One region of the Streptomyces ovatisporus genome, then DNA from elsewhere that is predicted to be linked to it. Evidence: riboswitches for the same ligand, from Rfam matches in the RefSeq annotation. Region 1 holds a riboswitch; the other holds the start of a gene.

Region 1 (3,396 bases):
GCACTCCGAGGCGGGTCGTGCGGCCCTCCAGCGTGACGTGGAGTTCACCTGTGGCCTCGTCGGTGCGGGTACTCGCCCCGAGCAGCCGCTCGCAGCAGTCGGCGAAGGCCCCCGCCCACCGCCGTGTCAGGAACGCGGCACGGTCCGCTCCGAGGATGCCGCGCAGCACCTGGCCGGCGACGGCGTCGGGCAGCATCCGGTAGTAGTCCGGCGGTGCCCAGGGAGTGTGCGAGAAGTGCCCGATGCGCAGGTCGGGCCGGAGCCGGCGCAGCCGGGCCGGAACCAGCGTCAGGTGGTAGTCCTGCACCATCACCGTGGCGTTCTCTGCGGCCTCCTCCGCCAGCGCTTCGGCGAAGGCCTCGTTGTAGCGCTCGTACGCGGCCCACTGACGCTCGAACTCCGTGTCGAAGGACGGCTCCAGCGGCGTCTGGTAGAGCAGGTGGTTGACGAACCAGAGCACGGAGTTGGCGACGCCGTTGTAGGCGTCGGAGAAGACGTCGGCCGGGATCTCCAGCATGCGTACCGACTGGCCGCCGGTGTCCGCGGGATCCAGCCTGCCGGCGAAGCGGCGTGCCGCCTCGCGGTCGCCGTCACCGAGCGCGGCGCACACCCACACGGTGCCGCCGTCCCCTGCGTTCCCGGCTGCCCCTTCGGAGCTCTCCGCGCTGATCGCGGACAGCCCCGAGACGAGCCCTCCACCGCCCCGCTTGACGGACAGTGAGCCGTCGTCGGCCTTCGAGTAGGAGACCGGCCCACGGTTGGAGGCGACGAGTACGCGGGCCTGCGAGTTTCCCTGCTGGGCGGAGCGGTCGGAAGCCATGGCCGGAGCTTAGCCCCGTCCACATCCACGCAAACGTGACATGCGCCGCGCGTGGCGTCCTACGCCGCACGCCGGGCCGCGTACTCCGGGACCTCCCGCATCGGCGGACGCTCCACCGTGTCCACGGCGTGGCTGCGGGGTGCGAAGCCCGCGAACCCTCCGCCGGCGCCCGCCCGTTCGAACTGCGTCAGCGTCGGGCGGACCAGACGGCTGCCGCGGGCGAGCCGCACCTGCGCCGTGTGGTGGATCGCGGCAGCCATCCGTCCCAGCGCCCGCCCGTCCTGGTGCCTGTGGTGCCGCACGCCGACGTCGACCTGGCCGAGCGCGTCGAGCCCGGCGGTGTGCAACGCGTCGACGAGCAGCCCCAGTTCCACGCCGTACCCGACCGGGAAGGGCAGCTGCTCCAGCAGCGTGCGCCGTGCCGCGTACTCCCCGCCGAGCGGCTGGACGAAGCCCGCCAGCCGCGGCCAGTGGAGGTTCAGCAGCGGGCGGGCGACGAGCTCGGTGACCCGTCCGCCGCCCGAGGGGTCGTCGCCGAGCGGACGGTCGTACATCGCCTTGACCAGTTGCAGCTGCGGATCGGTGAGCAGCGGTCCGACGATGCCGGAGACGAAGTCGGCGGAGAAGTCGCGCAGGTCGGCGTCGACGAAGCAGACGATGTCGCCGCTCGTCACCAGCAGCGAACGCCACAGCACCTCGCCCTTGCCGGGCAGCGCGGGCAGCCGCGGCAGCACGGCGTCCCGGTGCACGACCTGTGCGCCGGCCTCGGCCGCGACCTGAGCCGTGCGGTCCGTGGAACCGGAGTCCATCACCACGAGCTCGTCGACGAGCCCGACCGGACGGGCCGGCGCCATCAGCTCCCGCCGGATCGCCGAGACGATCTCCCCGACCGTCCGCTCCTCGTTGAGAGCCGGCAGCACCACGCTGACGCGGCTGCCCGCGGCGCGCTTCGCCGCAGGCAGTCCCGCCGGCGGTCGCTCGCCGCACGACCAGGAGCGACGGCCCAGCCACTGCTCGACTTCCTCCAGCACGCACGCACTCCCTGTGATCCATCTCGCGGTTCGGACGGCTGTCTCAACAGCCGGGTCCGTCGGCTACAGTCTTGAACAACGCGGACGGCGTCCGCATGCCGGGTCCGTCCCGGCTGCCGCCCACGTCACCGCGCAGGCCGCCGCCACGGCGTCCACAACTTCATACCGCTCATCCAGAGGGGCAGAGGGAACGGCCCGTTGAAGCCCCGGCAACCCTCCGGCCGGTCTCGCGTCCAGCGTCACAGCTGGTGTCCAGTGCGAGGCTCCCGGCTCGGGAAGGTGCCAATTCCGTCTCGTGGCGAGATACGTCACGGGGAAGATGAGGAGAAAGGGCCTCGCCGAATCATGGCAGTTCAAGCTGCTCCCGAGCAGTCCAACCCCCTCCCCGGCGAAGCGGGCGTCGCACTCGGTCCCGCCGCCGCACTCAGCTGCCGCGAATGCGGGGAGCGTCTGCCGCTCGGCCCGCTCTTCGCCTGCGAGGCGTGTTTCGGGCCGCTGGAGATCGCGTACGACTTTCCCGGCGGCGATCCGGCCCGGCTGCGTGAGCGGATCGAGGCGGGTCCCGACAACATCTGGCGGTACGCGCCGCTGCTGCCCGTGCCGGCGGACGTCGCCTCGAAGCCGAACATCAACCCGGGCTTCACCAAGCTCGTCAAGGCCGACCGGCTCGCCCGCGAACTCGGCGTGACCGGCTCCCTCCACGTCAAGGACGACTCCGGGAACCCCACGCACTCCTTCAAGGACCGCGTCGTCGCCATCGCCGTCGAGGCCGCACGGGCCTTCGGCTTCACCACCCTCTCCTGCTCGTCGACGGGCAACCTCGCGGGAGCCGTCGGCGCCGCGGCGGCCCGTGCGGGGCTGCGCTCGTGCGTGTTCATCCCGCACGACCTGGAGCAGGGCAAGGTCGTCATGGCCGCGGTCTACGGTGGCGACCTGGTCGGCATCGAGGGCAACTACGACGACGTGAACCGTTTCTGCTCCGAGCTGATCGGCGATCCGATCGGCGAGGGCTGGGGCTTCGTCAACGTCAACCTCCGTCCGTACTACGCGGAGGGCTCCAAGACGCTCGCCTACGAGATCTGTGAACAGCTGGGCTGGGAACTGCCGGACCAGCTCGTCGTGCCCATCGCCTCCGGCTCCCAGCTCACCAAGATCGACAAGGGGCTGAAGGAGCTCGTCGCCCTCGGCCTCGTCGAGGACAAGCCGTACAAGATCTTCGGCGCTCAGGCGGAGGGCTGCTCCCCGGTCTCCCGCGCCTTCAAGGAGGGGCACGACGTCGTACGCCCCGTCCGGCCGGACACGATCGCCAAGTCGCTGGCCATCGGCAACCCGGCCGACGGCCCGTACGTGCTGGACATCGCCCGCCGTACCGGCGGCGCGGTGGAGGACGTGACCGACGCGCAGATCGTCGACGCCATCAAGCTGCTGGCGCGGACCGAGGGCGTCTTCGCCGAGACGGCGGGCGGTGTGACGGTCGGGGTCACGAGGAAGCTCATCGAGGAGGGCGGGCTCGACCCGTCCCTCACCACCGTCGTCCTCAACACG
Region 2 (3,396 bases), on a different contig from region 1:
CATGGGCGATGGACCGCATCATGCGCGGCGAGGCGAGCGACGCGCAGATCGCGGGCTTCGCGGTGGCGTTGCGGGCGAAGGGCGAGACGGTCGATGAGATCACCGGTCTCGTACGGGCGATGTACGCGCACGCCAACGTGATCGAGGTCCCCGGGCCCACGGTCGACATCGTCGGTACGGGCGGCGACCGCGCGAAGACGGTCAACATCTCCACCATGTCCGCCATCGTCGTGGCCGGCTGCGGCGCGAAGGTCGTCAAGCACGGCAACCGCGCGGCCTCCAGCGCCAGCGGTGCCACGGACGTGCTGGAGAAACTGGGCGTCAACCTGGAGCTGAGCCCCCAGCGGGTCGCGGAGGTGGCCTCGGAGGCGGGCATCACCTTCTGCTTCGCCGTGAAGTTCCACCCCTCACTGCGTCATGTGGCAAACGCCCGGGGCGAGTTGGGCATTCCGACCTCGTTCAACTTCCTCGGCCCGCTGACGAACCCCGCACGCGTACAGGCTCAGGCGACCGGCGTGGCGAACGCCCGGATGGCACCGATCATGGCGGGCGTGCTCGCCGAACGCGGCTCCTCCGCCCTCGTCTTCCGCGGGGACGACGGGCTGGACGAACTGACGACCACGGCCACCTCCACGGTGTGGGTCGTACGGGACGGCGCGGTGCGGCAGGAGTCGTTCGACCCCCGCGACGTGGGGCTCGACATCGTGCCCGTCGAAGCGCTGCGCGGGGCGGACGCGGCGTACAACGCCGATGTGGCGAGGCGGGTGCTCGACGGTGAGCAGGGCGCCGTACGCGACGCCGTGCTGTTGAACTCGGCGGCGGCACTCGTCGCCCTCGAACCGGGGGAGGCCCCGCTGGCCGAGCAGATCGCCGCGGCGATGGTGCGGGCGGCCGAGTCGGTGGACAGCGGCGCGGCCCGCGCGGCGCTGGAGCGCTGGGTGGCAGCGAGCCACATGTGACGGACCGGGTGCCGTCGTCCTGCCCGCACGTCGCAGGGCGGGCGGGACGACGCCCCGGGGCGCCCGGCAGCCGGACGTGGCGCCGACCCGCCGTTCCTCCGGGAGCCGGGGCGACGACCGTCGGGCGGTCCCGTCCGCGATGCGGACTGCCGGACGGCGACGCCGAAGCTGTGTGCCATACTCCCGGCCAGGTCACGAGTGACAGCGATCAAGGCCCCGGCCCGCTGTCCGGCAACCCTCCTTTCCGTGGTGGGGTGCCCCGGGTGATGACCGGGCCGTACGACAGCAAGGTCGTGCGGCAAGCACGGATCCCGCTGTCCCGCCCGTGGCGGGCCCCGGCCAGGGATCCCTGGTCCTGAGGGAGTTCTCCGTGAGTCAGCACGTCGCGTCCGCCGTTCCCGCCCCCGCGTTCCGTCCCTCCGCCGTCCCGGCGGCTCCCGGCACACGTCCCGGCCCGTTCGACGCGTCCGCAGGCGGCGGCTCCGGGTGTCCCGCGCTGCCCGTGCTCGGCCTGGACGTGCGCGTCCCGCTCGTCACGGGCGGCGAAGCCGCCTACGCGGCACTGGACTACGCCGCGAGCGCCCCCGTCCTGCAGCGGGTCTGGGACGAAGTGGCCGCCTACGCCCCGTACTACGGCAGCGTGCACCGCGGCGCCGGCCACCTCTCGCAGCACTCCACGGCGCTCTTCGAGGAGAGCAGGGCGACGGTGGCGCGCTTCGTCGGCTGCCGCGAGACGGACGACGTCGTCTTCACGCGCTCCACGACGGACTCGCTGAACCTGCTGGCGTCCGCCTTGCCCGAGGGCACCCGCGTGTACGTCTTCGAGAGCGAGCACCATGCGGCGCTGCTCCCCTGGAGGGGACTGCGGACGACGTGGCTCGACACGCCGCGCTCGCCCGGGCGGGCCGTCGCGGCGCTGGAGGAGCGACTGCACGCCGAGCCCGCGGGCCCGAAGTTGGTGTGCGTGACGGGGGCTTCGAACGTCACCGGGGAGATCTGGCCCGTCAGGCAGCTTGCCGAAGCCGCGCACCGGCACGGCGCGCGCATCGTGCTGGACGCCGCGCAGCTCGCTCCGCACCACCCCGTCGACATCGGTGAACTGGGCGTCGACTGGGTGGCGTTCTCGGGGCACAAGCTGTACGCGCCCTTCGGCGCGGGCGTTCTCGCGGGCCGCTCCGACTGGCTGCGGGCGGCGGAGCCGTACCTGGCGGGCGGGGGCGCCAGCCGGAGTGTCGTACGGGAACCGGGCGGCGGTGTGTCGGTGGAGTGGCAGAGCGGCCACGCCCGGCACGAGGCCGGATCCCCGAACGTCATCGGTGCCTTCGCCATCGCCTCGGCGTGCAGGGCACTGACGGAGGCCGGCTTCGGCCGACTGGTCGCCCGCGAGCGCAAGTTGACCGCGCGGCTGCTCACCGCGCTGGCCGAGGTCCCCGAGGTGGAGGTGCTCTCGCTCTTCGGCGCCGGCGACCCGGGCGAGGCGGCCGACGGCAGGGTGGGTGTGGTCTCCTTCGTGGTCGAGGGCTGGAACAGCTCGCACTTCGCCGCAGCACTCTCCGCGGAGTACGGCATCGGCGTACGCGACGGCCTCTTCTGCGCGCACCCGCTCGTCCGCACGCTGCTGGGCGCCGGGAGTGACGAACGCGGCGGGTGCGGAGCACAGGGGACGGGTGGCGGGGCGTCGCTCGCCGCCGTGCGGGTCAGCTTCGGCGCGGGAACGCCGGACGAGCACGTGGAACGCTTCGTCCGGGCAGTGCGTGAACTCGTGCGCAACGGGGCGCGGTGGCACTACCGCACGGAGGACGGGCGCTGCGTACCGGACGGACGTGCGGCAGCGGATGCGGCGAGTGAGGGGAACCCGGCGCCTGCCGGGACCAGGACGCGGGCAGGGAGCGCGAGGTCCGCGGGCGCCGCAGGCCGTGCGGGACGCTCAGGGGGCGTGGTCCCGGGAAGGGTGACGTTCCCGTACTGAGGCGTCAGGAGTCGAGCCCGATGGCGAACGCCGACTCCAGGTCGTGCTGCGAGTAGGTGCGGAAGGCGATGTGGGTCTCCGTCGACAGCACCCCCGGCACCTTGCTGATCTTGCCGGGGATGATGTCCGCCAGGTCGTCGTGCTGTGCCACGCGCACAAGGGCGATCAGATCGTGGGCACCGGTGACCGAGTAGACCTCGCTGACGCTCTCCAGCGCCGCGATCTGTTCGGCGATCTCGGGGATGCGGTCGGTGCTGGTCTTGATGAGCACGATCGAGGTGATCACGGTGTGGACTCTCCCTGGGTCGCCGGAGCGGGCGTGCCCACTGTAGCCGTACGGAATCGGAGCCAGGCGTAGAGGAAGCCGAGCGTGAATCCGACCACGTGGGCGAGGTACGCGACGCCCGGCCCGTCGCCGTCCTGCCGCGTGGCGATCCACTGCAGCGTCAGCCAGAAGACCAGCACCAG

What was found. A riboswitch is a leader RNA that binds a small molecule or an ion and turns the genes downstream of it on or off. The one in region 1 is predicted to bind S-adenosylmethionine.
Region 2: another riboswitch for S-adenosylmethionine. It lies ahead of ACFPA8_RS25715 (aminotransferase class V-fold PLP-dependent enzyme); the one in region 1 lies ahead of thrC (threonine synthase).

The regions. Positions count from the first base shown of each region.
Region 1 is NZ_JBHSFH010000005.1:457,674-461,069, reverse strand. Features, by position in the region: gene ACFPA8_RS10435 (alpha,alpha-trehalose-phosphate synthase (UDP-forming)) at 1-820, opposite strand, end outside; gene ACFPA8_RS10430 (glucosyl-3-phosphoglycerate synthase) at 880-1,851, opposite strand; SAM riboswitch class I at 2,018-2,177, shown strand; gene thrC (threonine synthase) at 2,197-3,396, shown strand, end outside.
Region 2 is NZ_JBHSFH010000015.1:378,089-381,484, reverse strand. Features, by position in the region: gene trpD (anthranilate phosphoribosyltransferase) at 1-959, shown strand, start outside; SAM riboswitch class IV at 1,150-1,270, shown strand; partial or broken gene ACFPA8_RS25715 (aminotransferase class V-fold PLP-dependent enzyme) at 1,456-2,793, shown strand; gene ACFPA8_RS25710 (Lrp/AsnC family transcriptional regulator) at 2,933-3,214, opposite strand; gene ACFPA8_RS25705 (rhomboid family intramembrane serine protease) at 3,211-3,396, opposite strand, start outside.